DNA from 2 places in the Bradyrhizobium ingae genome. Region 2 is predicted to be linked to the other one. Evidence: riboswitches for the same ligand, from Rfam matches in the RefSeq annotation. Region 2 holds a riboswitch; the other holds the start of a gene.

Region 1 (7,202 bases), on a different contig from region 2:
CGGCATGCTGGCCGGCGGCGCGCTCGCCTTCGCCACCATCCCGATTGCGGCCATCGCGTTCACGACTCCCCTCTTCCTCGGCATCGGGATCTGTCTCGGCAGCGGGGGCGATCCCGCTTACCTGCTGATGGCCGTGTTGGTCGTGGTCTACGGGGGCGTGCTGCTGCGCGGCGTCTTCGTCAATTCCTTCACCTTCATGCGTCGCATCATGCGGCAGCTCGAAGCGGAACGGTCGGTCCGCCAGGATCCGCTGACGCACCTGCCGAACCGTTTCGCGTTCAACGAGACGCTCGATGCCGCGTTGAAGCGACTGGCCCTGTCCGGCGAAGAGTTCGCCGTGCTGCTGCTCGACCTCGATCGCTTCAAGGAGGTGAACGACAAGTTCGGCCACCCGGCCGGCGACGAATTCCTGGTCCAGGTCGCCAGCCGCCTGCAACGCTGCACGCGGGCAGCCGAGCACGTCGCGCGCATCGGCGGAGACGAGTTCGCACTGGTCATGGCCAATCTCACCCGGGCCGAAGACGCGCTCGAGATCGCGGAGCGGTTCGTCGCGGCCTTCGCAGAGCCGTTCCCGATCGAGGGGCGCGAGGTCGTCGGAGGCACCAGCGTCGGCATCGTGCTGGCGCCGCGGGACGGCGATACGCAGCTTGACCTGCTCAAGCATGCGGACGCCGCACTCTATCGCGCCAAGAAGAGCGGCCCCGGCACGATCTGCTTCTTCGAAGCCGCCGACGACAAGTCGGCGCGCGACCGCAAGGCGCTGCAATCGGATCTGGAGCTCGCCATCCTGCGCGACGAGCTGTTCCTGGTGTATCAGCCGTTCCTCAATCTCAGGGAGAACCGGATCACCGGCTTCGAGGCTCTTCTGCGCTGGAAGCATCCGGTGCGCGGACTGGTGCCGCCGAGCGAGTTCATTCCGATCGCCGAGGAAACCGGCCTCATTCACGAGATCGGCGAGTGGGTCATCCGGCGCGCCTGCGCGACGCTGGCCGAGTGGCCCCGCGATATCAGGGTCGCGGTGAATTTCTCCGCGGCGCAATTCCACAACACGGGCATTCTCCAGACCATCGTGCAGGCGCTGACCGAGGCCAACGTCGCCCCTCACCGGCTGGAGATCGAGATCACCGAGTCCATGCTGCTGTCGAAATACGGCTCGGCATCATCGATCCTGAACGCGCTATTGCAACTCGGCGTCACGGTGGCGCTGGACGATTTCGGCACCGGCTTCTCGTCGCTGACCTATTTACGCAAGCTGCCGTTCAGCCGCATCAAGATCGATCAGTCCTTTATCAGCGACATGCTGGCGCAGCCGGACTGCGCCGCGATCGTGAAGTCGGTAATCGCGCTCGCGCGGGACCTGAATATCGGCGTTGTCGCCGAAGGCGTCGAGACGACCGATCAGCTCGAATATCTGCGCCAGACCAATTGCGACGAGGTCCAGGGCTATCTCATCAGCCGCCCGGCTTCGGCCGAGCAGGTCTTGGCGCTGCTCGACCCGAAGAAGCATAGGGCGACTTACGCGGCGTAGGGCCGGTGCTCATAAACATCATCTTCCGAGGGTAAAGCGGAAGCCGCCCCGCTTGGTGGTCATCGACGGCTTTTGCCAGAGCCGAACATCCGCTTCATTTGCCACTCGCCGCTCCGGCACAAAGTGTTAAGCTCTCGGTCCTCCAGGCGTGGTCCTTGAGGGGACGCATGCGACGGCGGGAAGTTAGCCCACGCGCCTGAAGCTGGTGATTAGCCTCAACGCCGCAAAAGCGCAGGGACCGACCATGCCGCCGACACTGCTCACTGGCACTGAGATGATCTCACTGGCACTGAGGTGATCGAATGAAGCGGCGCGAACTTCTTGCGGGATTGTTGGCCGCCACGACGGCGAGCGCGCTGCGGGCAGCCGAGCCGAATAAGACCTACCGGCTGGCATTCCTGTCGTCGGTTGCCGACCTAAGCGAAACCGGCATTTACAAGCCTCTCTTTGCCGAGTTGCGACGACTTGGCTACGTGGAAGGACAGAACTTCGTTGTTGGGCGCTTCTCGGCAAAGGGAGATGCGTCGCGCTACGACACAACCATTCGCGACGGCGTCAGTTCGTCCCCGGACGTCATCCTCATTACGGGGACTAGCGATCTAGTTCTTCGAGTAAAAGCGCTGGTTCACTCCATTCCCGTCGTCGCGACGATGAGCGATCCGGTTGCATTGGGGATCGCCAACAATTTTGCGCGACCAGAAGGAAACATAACCGGGATCAGCGTGGATGCCGGGATCGAAATCTGGGGCAAGCGGCTTGGGTTACTTCTGGAGGCTGTTCCGACAGCCAGCCGCGTCGGATATCTTTTTACAGAACTGTACTGGAACAGCAGGGCCGGTGACGCTGCGCGCGCGGCAGCTCGCAAGTTCTCAGTTACGTTAGTGGGTTCGCCGATGCGGGCTCTGCAGGAGCCAGAATATCTACGCGTTTTTGATCTACTCCAACGTGAACACGCCGACGCCCTACTTGTCAACGAAACTGGAAATCACTTGGACAACCGACGTCTTATTGTGGACCTCGCAGAAAGGAATCGCCTCCCAACGCTCTATGCCTACCGGGAATTTGTCGATATCGGAGGATTGATGGCGTACGCCATCGACAGAAACAACATGTTCGGTCAAGCGGCGCGATACATTGACCTGATCTTCAAGGGAGCCAAACCCGGCGAGATACCGATCTATCAATCGGACAAGTACATGACCTTCATCAACCTCAAAGCCGCCAAGACGCAGGGCATCACCATCCCCGCATCACTGGTCCTCCGCGCCGACGAGGTGATCGAGTAGCTCCCTCTCGTTGCGGCGCATAAGTCCGGAAATGGCCCGATGGCGAAGTTCGACTTGCCTCCGAAGCCGTCCGCTGATCGGGATAGACCGGAAATACCCGCGGGATATCGATTAGCTGGTACTCGACGGCGTAGGCGTCGCAGCATAGTGATCGAAACGCATTGTGAAGGTTGCACGCCCCCGGCTCATCGAGCGCAGATTATTTACAAAACCACTCATTTTCAGGAGCGGCACCATCGCGTTGATGACAGTGGAATTGCCGCGCATGTCCTGGCCCTGGATCTGCCCGCGCCGCGAGTTGAGGTCGCCGATGATGGAGCCGGTGTAATCTTCCGGCGACACCACCTCGACCTTCATTATCGGCTCAAGCACCACCGAGCCCGCTTTATGGAGCGCCTCGCGAAAGGCCGCGCTCGCGGCGATCTTGGAGGCGAGTGGCGAGGAATCGACATCGTGATAGGCGCCGTCGATCAGCGTCACAGTGAGGTCCACAACCGGAAAGACGGCATCGGCCCTCGACTTTGGCTCAATCGCGATTTCGAGCTTTAACTGTGCGGACACTTCATCCGCCATTGCATACGGATTGAGTTCCGGATGGCCAGACTTCCACTTGACCCATTCATCGGCGTCGCGATGCGAAACAAAGTCAGCAATCGGGACATCAGTGAGGTCCGCCTGTCGGTGAATGACACGCCAGCCGCCCTCTTGAATGCGCTGAATAATGAAAGTTTGCACGGGCAAGGAGGTCATCGGCGAATGTCACAGGTGCAGGCTTCGGATTGTTTTCCTAAAGTTAGCACAATCTACTATGTGAATGGTTGACAAAATTGGCGTACGCAACCGATAGAGGACTCCGTAGGAGCGCTAGGTGTTGTACGCAATTTCCCATTGGCATGCGGGCTGGCACGCGCTCCTTGTCGTAGGTTGTTCTGTCCTTTGGCTGCTACGACATCTGTTAGCCGGTGCATGGATGCCGTCGGACGGCGGCCGCATGGAGGCCGAAAGGCGCGGCCGAGAACGAATTATGGAGAGTTACGACAAGTACATGGGCGCGATGACGACGATTAAGGACCGTCTCGCGTGTGGACGGCCTTCCGTTGCAGCGTGTCGACGGTAACTATGCCGCGGGCGCGCGACACGCAGGCGTAGATCTTGTTCTTCCGATTCCGGTGATCGCGTCCGCACGAGCTGCCGGTTGCGGAAGGTCCGCAGGTAGGCTAGCTTCTCCGCCACGAAGAGCCGCCGTGCTCATTCGTTCCCATCGCGCGACTGGCGAGCTGACGTGGAATTGACCACGGTGAAGCGCGAGGGGTTCCGACGCCGATCGCCTGGGCAACCAATCTGCTGGAAAAACAGCGTGATGAGGAGCCCAAGCATGCCGTCGTTTCGCAACGAACTGTCCATCAACGATTCCGAGATCGCGGCCGCCCTTGCGGGGGAAGAGCGCCGTCAGCAAGACGGCGTCGAACTGATTCCATCCGAGAATTACACCTACCCCGAGGTGCTCGAGCTGCTCGGATCGGTCTTCACCAACAAATATTCCGAGGGCTATCCCGGACGCCGGTACTATGGCGGCCAGCAGTTCACGGACGAAATCGAGAACCTCGCGCGCCAGCGGGCCTGCTCGCTGTTTCGTGCCGAGCACGCCAACGTTCAGCCTCTGTCGGGATCGCCGATGAATCAGGCCGTCTATCTCGGCCTGCTCGATCCCGGCGACACCATTCTCGCCATGGACCTGTCGCATGGCGGCCATCTCACCCACGGCGCGCCGGTGTCCCACATGGGGCGTCTGTTCAACTTCATTCGCTACAAGACGGATTCGAAGAGCGGAGCGATCGATTTCGACGCATTACGGGCCACAGCGCGTGAAGCGCGTCCGAAAATGGTGTTGTGCGGCTACAGCTCCTATCCGCGCGACCTGGACTATGCTGCATTCAAGAGCATCGCCGACGAGGTCGGCGCGCTCACGATGGCCGACGTGAGCCACTATGGCGGACTGATCGCCGCGAACGTCATGCGCAATCCGCTTGATGCCGGCTTCGATGTCATGACGACGACATCCCACAAGACCCTGCGCGGCCCCCGTGGCGGGATCATCCTGTGCCGGAAGGAACACGCCGCTCGGATCGATGCTTCCGTCTTTCCCGGTTTGCAGGGTGGACCTCACATGAACGTCGTGGCCGGGACCGCCGTGACGCTGAAGAAAGCGATGAGCCCGGATTTCCAGGCGTACGCGGGGCAGGTCTTGCTCAACGCGAAGATTCTGGCCGGAACGCTGATGGAACGCGGGATGAAGCTGGTCACGGATGGAACGGACAATCACATGATGGTCGTCGATACGGCGGCGTCCGTCGGACTGGATGGGCGGACAGCCGAGGACCTGCTCGATGCCATCGCCATCACCACCAACAAGCAGATCACTCCCGATGATCCGCGCCCACCGCTGAGGCCGAGCGGCATCCGCCTCGGGACACCAGCCGCGACCGCGCGCGGCATGGGCGACACCGAAATGCGTCGTATCGGCGAATTCATCGCCGCGGCTCTGCAGGCGAAAGGAGACGATGCCGTCCTCGCGCGCCTCAGGTCAGAGTGTGTCGAGATGTGCCGGGCTTTTCCTGTTCCAGGCGTGGTGCCGGGATCCGGAGCGAACTGATTGGCCTCGAAACTGCAGACCGCAATTTAACGCGCTGAGATTAAGCATGGAAGGTGCGCTCCCTCCCCCGCTTGCGGGGGAGGGCTGGGGAGAGGGTATCTCCACAAAGAGACTCCCCAAGAGGAGAGAGCCCTCACCCAGCGCTTCGCGCCGACCTCTCCCGCAAGCGGGAGAGGTGGAGGCCGCGGCCCTTTCCGTTCCTCCTAACAGATCCTGCTCCGGACTCGCTCAGATCGCATCCGCCCGTTGCAGCGTGTCCACGGTGATGGTGCCGCGTGCGCGCGAGACGCAGGCGCAGATCTTCTGGTTTTCCTGCTTCTGATGGTCGCTGAAGAAGACGTCGCGATGATCGATCTCGCCCTGGACGTCCACGACGTCGATCGCGCACAGACCGCATTCGCCGCGCTTGCAGTCGTACATCACCTCGTGGCCGGCGGCATTGAGCACGTCCAGCATGGAGCGTTCGCGCGGGATTTCGAGCTCGACGTCGGAACCCTTCAGACGAACGCGAAATGCTTCCGTCGGCAGCGAGCCGCTGGAGCCGAAGGTCTCGTAGCGCAGATCGGAGAGCGGGCGCCCGGCCCCGATCCAGGCATGGCGCGCGGCGTCCAGCATCCGCATCGGGCCGCAGAACAGCGCCAGTGCGTCAGGCGGCAGTGAGGCGAACAGAGTGTCGAGATCGAGCCGCCCTCCCTCGTCGCTGGCGTGGACGACCAGACGATCGCCCAACAGCGCGGTGAGATGATCGAGATAGGCGGCATCCTGGCGCGAGCGCACCGCATAGTTCAGCGTCATGCCGACGCCGCGGCGCGCCAGCGCCTGCGCCGCACCGACGATCGGCGTGATGCCGATGCCGCCGGCGACCAGGCAAAAGTGCTTGCGGCTCCAGTCGACCGCGAGCAGCGAGGAGGGCAGCGTGACGTCGAGCCGCGCGCCCGGCGCCAACTGCCACATGTAGCGCGAGCCGCCGCGGGAATCCTCAGCACGGCGAACGGCGATCCGGAAGCCGCGCGGATCGGCCTCACCGACCAGCGAATAGGACCGCGTCTCCGGCTGGCCGTTGATGGTCACGGTAATGTTGATGTGGCTGCCGACCGGATAGGCGGCGCCGTCGAATTGATCCGGCAGGATCAGGAATTCGCGGATGCTGGGCGAAAGGTCGCGCGTCTCGACCAGGGTCGCCGGAGTCCAGGTTTCGATGAATCGCATGGCACTCCCCTAGTCGGTTGCGGATCTGATCAGCGCGAGCGCCGGCAGCAGTTCCAGATGGGTCCGATTACGCAGCGCGAGCCGCAAATTTCGTACGGCGAGCCGCGCATGCTCGCGCATGATGGCTTCGGCGCGGCCGCCCTCGCGGTTCTCGATCGCATCGATCACGATGCGATGATGCTCCTGCCCGATGATCAGGATCTGCTGCGCCTCGGGCAGCGCCGATTGCGCCATCACGAAGCCGCTGGGCGAAGCGAACGGCAGCGCGGAGGCGCGGTCGATCTGCCGGATCAAGGGCGGGCTGCGCGACAGTTCGGTCAGCAGGGCATGGAAGCGCGCATTCAGCGTGACGTAGGTCGAGAAGGCATCGACCGAGATCGGCATCTGGCGCAACAGCTCGTCGATCGCGGCATGGCACTCCCTGAGCGGCTCGAGCTCACGCGCCGAAATGCCGCGCTCGGCGGCGAAGCGCGCGGCGAGCCCCTCCAGCGTGCCGCGCAGCTCGATGGAATCGAGGATGTCGCGC
Region 2 (7,202 bases):
TCAGACCGAACGAGTCGATCCGGCTGCGGTTGCGATCAGCGAAGAGCAGGCTGACGTTGTCGCCCGAGAAGTCGGCCCAGTTGCCCTGGCCTTCAACGCCGAACACCCACTGCCCGGTCTGCCAGCGATAGCCGATCTGACCACCGACGGTGCCGCCGGTCGCGTTGTGCGAACCTTCAGAACCCGTTCCGACGAAATCCCAGGTCGTATGGGCCGAGCCGCCGCCGCCGTTGATACCGATGTAGAAGCCGCTCCAGTCGTAGACCGCGGCGATCGCGGCAGGCGGAGCCTTGGTGTAAGGACGCGCAGCGAGGTCAGCAGCCACCGCCGGCGCAGCCGCGCTGATCGCGACAAGGCTCGCAGCAGCAAGCAACATAGTCTTCTTCATTTGAATTCCCGTTCCAGTTTCTTCAGTAGGCCCCCGGGCCGTGGGCACCTCTTAACAGCGATCGACGGAATTGCTGTAACCGTGACGCAACAGTCCTATCCAAAGGACCCGCTAGGTAAATGAATGTTTCTCGCGCGCGCATGGAACTCGGTTGAGTCCTATTTTTGCAGTGCTTGCAGCGTTCCTCGCCTTCTCTCCGCTCACAGAAAACGCGTTCACATCTTGGTGTGAACGCGAGTATGGCGCGCTAACTTTTTCTCTCCGCATTGCCGCCACAATCGAGCCGGAGCTGTTCCACAATGTGGCTCGTTCGCGCCAGCGTGTAGATGACGAATTTCAACGCGAGATCGTCATTGGCCTGAAAATTCGTGTGATCGAAATGGACCGCAGCCCCATTGCTTGGGTGCGACATGGTCTTGGGGCCCGACGGCGAAGAGAGACGGTGTCGTCCAAACGTTCGCGTCGAAGCGATCAACCCATGGGATTTCAAAATAGTGCGGCGTTCAGAGCCTGCCCGTAGATCATGGCGGCCACGAGTGAGACCAACAAACCCGCTGCCGAGAAAATCACTACGATTTTCAGAGTTTCGACGTCGACGTCGGTTCTCGTCGCGCGGGATATCACCTTTGCAAGTGCAGCCATCATCGCCAGCTCCGAAAGCGGGCCCCGCGGAGGCGAGGCCTCACTTCACTTAGCGTTATTGGGCGCGTTTCTCTGTGAAGCAGATTACAGGTCGCTTTGCGTATGACGTCTTTGGCGGCGATGAACGTTAGGCAATTGGTCCGGGTATCCAATCGTCGCCTGAAAGTGGTGTGACCTTGACCTCGGCAATGACTCCCCGCTGCAGGCTGGGATCGAAATGACGCATCGTCCGCTCGTTGAAGTCAATGATGCGACCAGGCGTGAGAGGCCCTACATCGTTTATTTTGACGATGACCTTCTTGCCCGCTCCCTCAACGAGGGCGTATTTCGGCCTCGCGCCGAATTGAACGCCACCAAACTTGTTTCGCAGATTGGTTTTGATGGCAGCCGCCCACGCAGACGGATCATAGCGCTCCCCGGAAGCCGTGTTCACGCCGCCCTCCCGATATCCGGGTCGGAAAGGGTTGTACATGGATGCTGCGCCAATGATCGCGGATCCGGAAGCGGCACCATCGAGGGCATCTGAACGAACCGCACTGATTTCACTTCGCGCCATGGCAACAGGTGAAATAGCAAGCGTCATTAAGGCGCCGCAGATCGCGGCGCTCAAACGAAACACCATCAGGATTCCTCGATTGATTCTGGATGCAGTGTTCGCTCTGCCGACCAGGGAGGCTCAGCGAGAGCGAACGTGGGGGAATTGGCTATTTGCGGGGACGTGCCGACCGGGCGCCAAAGCTGGCAAGGAAGCCACGCTGCTCCTGGTCGACGAAGGCAGAGTCGCTTGGCATCGCCGCGGGAGCACGGGCATCGACGTAGCAAGGACGATACATGGCTTGCAGCTGTTTGCCGCGAAGGAAGATCATTCTGGGGGTGAGGCCGCCGCGCCTCGCGATCCATCGCCGCACCTGGGATGGATACCCCGAATAGAGCAACTGGGTTGCTTGGGGATTAGTGACAGTTCGGCCATTGCCGGCGAAATCATACGCAGCGTGAAACCCAAGCGTTGCGTTCGAGGTGACGCAAATCTTGTCGTGAGGGATCGTTGAGAGCAGGATGGTGCACGCCGAAGCGCAAAGACCATCGATCATCACCGACTGGCCTGAAGCGCGAAGTTCGCTGTACTTGGAAAGGTAAGTCCCGATCTGCCCGCCGGGGTCGTCGGCAATCCGAACCGCCGCGTGGCCTGCCCCTGTGCCCGCGAGCATGAGCGCCGCCATGAGCAGCGCAGACAGAATCTTCATTAAATTCCCTACCCAGGTTGAAGGTGTGATGCGGACGTCCGCCATTGCACATCTGGCCGATGACGTCGGGGGTCCAATAGCGGCTCCAGCTCGCCGCTTAAACTAACCGCAACGTTTGTTGCGCCGCGATGCACGCGCACTGTTCCGCAGCGGAAACCTTTGGAACTCGATGATGGAACTGGTGGCGCGCGAGAGCATGATCCGGAAAGCGCGCAGCGGTTTTCCGAAAAGATCATGCTCAAACAACGACCTAAAGTGCGGCAGCGATTTATCCTGATCTCATCGCGCTTTAGGGAACCGTCGCGAACTGATTTGCGGCGGTTCTTAGCTCGCTTACTATTTAGACCGATGTAGACGACGAGCTTCAACCCGGGATCGTCATTGGCCTGAAAGCTCATGAGCTCGAAATGCAGCACACCCTCGGTGGGATGAGCGACCGCCTTGATATTGGCCTTTCATATGCTGAGGGCGTAGTACCGTGAGTAGGTTTCGCCGCCTCGGTCCCAGGGGGACACTGGTCGGAAGCCCATCTTTTCGTAGAGACGATGGGAGGCCGTCAGCGCGTTGTTACTGGACAGGCGAACGCGATCATATCCTGCGCTACGGGCAAAGCTGATGAGTTCATCTGCGATGGACCGTGCGATCCCGCGACCTCGGTAGATTGGGGAGACAAACATGCGAACCATTTCGCACTCTCGATCGTCGACACCTTTGATCGCACCGGTGCCGATGATTGTGCTTTCGGCGACCGCGCACAAGAAGAGACCCCGCTGAGCGTAGATGGTTTCCGCGTTGTCGACGTCCGAGAGACGCGAATAAATGAAGTCCCGTACAAAGGATTCAGGGTGATCGGCAAAATGCTCATGCCAGACGGCCTCGATGAGCCGCCGAACCGCCGGCGCTTCACCAGGCTGGAATGGTCGAATTGCCCAATCTGGTTCGATGCGTGTGAGGATCGCCATGGCATCCCCTTCCCGTGATGAAAGTCGCTGACATGAACGCGGGGACGTAGAGAGAGTCAGATGCCGACGATCCCATCCTGGGATAGCGTGAGGTCGGCACGCCGCAGGCTGACCTCGACACCGACCTGTTCTATCGAATGCGCAATAGGTGGACTGCATTTCGCAACCGCGACTGTAACGCTGTCCATGATGGCGAAGCGCCGCAGCAGACTTGCGGCGATCGTTTCACCTAGAGCCTCCAGAGTCTGGAACTTACTTGACGCTGCAATTTGGACGGCTTCGTCGACGACCGCGTCATATCTCACGGACGAGTCCAGATCGTCCCCGAGGTGGGTCCGCACCTCTTGTAGCGTGGCCAAAATGTCAAAGTTGAATTTTTGTCCGAGCCTGCGCTCTTCCTCGAACAGACCGTGATAGCCGTAAGTCTGAAGTCCGGTAATTCTGATCGACGTCAGCATGGGCAGCTCCGGAAGAAGCGTTTTGATTGGGAATGTCCCAATTGCCCAGGCGAACGGCACAGTGAATTGCTCGCGTTCCCCGGTGGTTGTCCACCTTGCCTCGCCAGTCACGCGACCATCAATTTCATAGCTTCAGGGTTCACGAAATGCAATCGCTTCCGCAGGTAGCCAACGAAGCGGTCGCGCACGCAGCCGCCTATGCCGGTCCGTTCAAGATGCCGGTGATCCGGCTGTAAAGCTCGATTGGTTCTGATTGAATCGGTGCAAGCCCGGGTCACAAGTCACCTCTCCCGTGGGCAAGGTGCATCCACGCTGCGCCCGGCGGGATTGTTTTCGGGCTTTTTAGTCGAGCTCGACCACCTGGCCGTTGGAAAGCGACACCCGCCGGTCCATACGGCCGGCGAGCTCCATGTTGTGGGTCGCGATCAGCATCGAGACCTGGGTTGCCTTGACGAGCTGCATCAGGGCCTGGAACACGTGCTCGGCGGTGCCGGGATCGAGGTTGCCGGTCGGCTCGTCCGCAAACAGCACCCGCGGGGCGTTGGCGACCGCGCGGGCGATCGCGACGCGTTGCTGCTCGCCGCCCGACAGCTCGGCCGGACGATGGGTGATACGGTCGCCGAGCCCGAGATAGGACAGGATATCCTTGGCGCGCTTGACGCTCTCGGAGCGCTTCAAGCCTCGGATCATCTGCGGCAGCATGACGTTCTCCAGCGCCGAGAACTCCGGCAGCAGCCGATGCGACTGGTAGACGAAGCCGATCTCGGTGCGGCGAAGCTGCGTGCGCTCGATGTCGGGCAGTTGTGAGGTCGGCGAGCCCCCGACATAGACCTCGCCGGAATCGGGCGCCTCCAGCAGCCCTGCGATGTGCAGCAGCGTCGACTTGCCCGAACCTGACGGCGCCACCAGCGCCACCGACTGCCCAGCCCACAGCGCGAGCTTGGCGCCGTCCAGGATGGTCAGCACGTTCTCGCCCTGCACGTACTGCCGCTTTATCTCGTGGAGATAAATGACCGGTACATCTTCCGCCCCCTGCTCCATCAGGCCCTCACTCGTACCGCAGCGCTTCGACGGGATCGAGACGCGCGGCGCGCCAGGACGGGTAGAGCGTCGCAAGGAACGACAGGGTCAGCGCCATGATGACCACCGCGGTGGTCTCGCCGACGTCGATCTCGGCAGGCAGCCGGGACAGGAAATAGAGCTCCGGCGAGAACAGTTCCGTGCTGGTGAGCCAGGACAGGAACTGTCGGATCGATTCGATATTGAGGCAGATGACGAGGCCGACGCAGAAGCCGACGAGCGTGCCGACCACGCCGATCGAGGCGCCCGTGATCAGGAAGATGCGCATGATCGATCCTTGCGAGGCGCCCATCGTGCGCAGGATCGCAATGTCGCTGCCCTTGTCCTTCACCAGCATGATCAGGCCGGACACGATGTTGAGCGCGGCCACCAGCACGATCATGGTGAGGATCAGGAACATCACGTTGCGCTCGACCTGCAGCGCGTTGAAGAAGGTCGAGTTGCGCTGTCGCCAGTCGACCAGGAACACCGGCCGGCCGGCAGCCTCCGTCACCGACTTGCGAAACGCGTCGATGCGATCGGGATTGGTGGTGAACACCTCGATCGCGGTAACGTCGTTGTTACGGTTGAAATAGGCCTGGGCCTCAGGCAGCGGCATGAAGACGAAGCCCGCGTCGTATTCGGACATGCCGATCTCGAACACGGCGACGATCTTGTAAGGCTTGATCCGCGGCGTCGTGCCCATCGGCGTCACCGCGCCCTTCGGCGCGACCAGGGTAATACTGTCGCCCGCATGCAGAGACAACTGGTCGGCAAGCCGCCGGCCGATCGCCACGCCCTGCCCTTCGTCGAAATTCTCGATCGAGCCCTGCTTGATGTTCTTGGCGATCGAGGTGAGGTTGTTCAGGTCGTCGGCGCGGATCCCGCGGACCAGCACGCCCGAGGCATTGAACGGCGAGGACGCCAGCGCCTGGCCGTCGACCACGGGCGCGGCGAGCCGCACCCCATCCACCTGGCTGATGCGCTCGGCAACGTCCTTCCAGTCGGTCAGCGGCGATTCCAGCGGCTGCACCAGGATATGGCCGTTGAGGCCGAGGATCTTGTCGAGCAGCTCCTTGCGGAAGCCGTTCATGACGGCCATGACGATGATCAGCGTGGCGACGCCAAGCATGATGCCGAGGAAGGAGAACCCGGCGATGACCGAGATGAATCCTTCCTTGCGGCGCGCCCGCAGGTAGCGCGCCGATAACATCCACTCGAATGGCGCGAAGGGCGCGGTGTGCACTGGCTCTGTCATGGTCTCATCCATCGCTCGATAATCCCATGATTCGGGGTCAATTGTGGCCGGATTGCCTGCCCCGCAAATGGCGCGGTGGATAATATTCAGCCGGTCAGGCGAGCGACCGCGTCGGCCGGCGACATGGTCTCGCGCGAACCGTCGGCGCGCCGCTTGATCTCGACCTTGCCGTCAGCAAGCCCCTTCGGCCCAATCATGATCTGCCAGGGGATGCCGATCAGGTCGGCGGCAGCGAATTTGGCCCCGGCGCGCTGGTCGGTGTCGTCATAGAGCACGTCGACGCCCTTCGCCTGGAGGTCGGCATACAGCTTCTCGCAGGCCGCATCGACGGCGGCATCGCCCTGCTTGAGGTTGAGAATCGAGACGCGGAACGGCGCCACGGCTTCCGGCCATTTGATGCCGGCCTCGTCGTGACAGGCCTCGATGATGGCGCCGACGAGACGCGAGACACCGACGCCGTAGGAGCCGCCGTGGATCGGCACGTCGACGCCGTCGGGCCCCGCCACCATCGCCTTCATCGGCTCGGAGTACTTCGTGCCGAAATAGAAGATCTGGCCAACCTCGATGCCGCGGGTGTTGAGCCGCTTGGCCTCGGGCACCTCCTGCTCGAAGCGCGCAGCATCGTGCACGTCTTCGGTCGCGGCATAGACCGAGGTCCACTGCTTGATGATCGGCGTCAGATCACTCTCATAATCGACGTCCTCGCCGGGAACCGGCAGATCGAGCACGTCGCGGTTGATGAAGACGCCGGACTCGCCGGTCTCGGCGAGCACGATGAACTCGTGGCTGAGATCGCCGCCGATCGGGCCGGTCTCGGCACGCATCGGGATCGCCTTCAGCCCCATGCGCGCGAAGGTCCGCAAGTACGCGACGAACATCTTGTTGTAGGCGACGCGCGCGGCCGCCTCGTTGAGATCGAAGGAATAGGCATCCTTCATGAGGAATTCGCGACCGCGCATCACGCCAAAGCGCGGACGCTGCTCGTCGCGGAATTTCCATTGAATATGATAGAGATTGAGCGGCAGGTTCTTGTAGGACTTCACATAGGCGCGGAAGATCTCGGTGATCATTTCCTCGTTGGTCGGCCCGTACAGAAGCTCGCGCTTGTGGCGGTCGGCGATGCGCAGCATCTCCGGACCATAGGCATCATAACGGCCGCTCTCGCGCCAGAGATCGGCAAGCTGCAAGGTC

What was found. Region 2 has a riboswitch for ZMP and ZTP ahead of folB (dihydroneopterin aldolase). Riboswitches for the same ligand answer to the same signal wherever they lie in the genome.
Region 1: another riboswitch for ZMP and ZTP. It lies ahead of ACV1FX_RS02955 (serine hydroxymethyltransferase); the one in region 2 lies ahead of folB (dihydroneopterin aldolase).

Annotation. Positions count from the first base shown of each region.
Region 1 covers NZ_JBVUBB010000002.1:67,822-75,023, forward strand. Annotated here, with positions in the region: gene ACV1FX_RS02940 (putative bifunctional diguanylate cyclase/phosphodiesterase) at 1-1,528, shown strand, start outside; gene ACV1FX_RS02945 (ABC transporter substrate-binding protein) at 1,831-2,814, shown strand; partial or broken gene fusA (elongation factor G) at 2,926-3,321, opposite strand; ZMP/ZTP riboswitch at 4,070-4,155, shown strand; gene ACV1FX_RS02955 (serine hydroxymethyltransferase) at 4,190-5,467, shown strand; gene ACV1FX_RS02960 (PDR/VanB family oxidoreductase) at 5,696-6,676, opposite strand; gene ACV1FX_RS02965 (GntR family transcriptional regulator) at 6,686-7,202, opposite strand, start outside.
Region 2 covers NZ_JBVUBB010000024.1:108,364-115,565, reverse strand. Annotated here, with positions in the region: gene ACV1FX_RS28380 (outer membrane protein) at 1-388, opposite strand, end outside; gene ACV1FX_RS28375 (hypothetical protein) at 875-1,033, opposite strand; gene ACV1FX_RS28370 (RlpA-like double-psi beta-barrel domain-containing protein) at 1,158-1,652, opposite strand; gene ACV1FX_RS28365 (hypothetical protein) at 1,735-2,274, opposite strand; gene ACV1FX_RS28360 (GNAT family N-acetyltransferase) at 2,730-3,236, opposite strand; gene folB (dihydroneopterin aldolase) at 3,293-3,694, opposite strand; ZMP/ZTP riboswitch at 3,731-3,815, opposite strand; gene ACV1FX_RS28350 (ABC transporter ATP-binding protein) at 4,037-4,738, opposite strand; gene ACV1FX_RS28345 (lipoprotein-releasing ABC transporter permease subunit) at 4,743-6,023, opposite strand; gene proS (proline--tRNA ligase) at 6,098-7,202, opposite strand, start outside.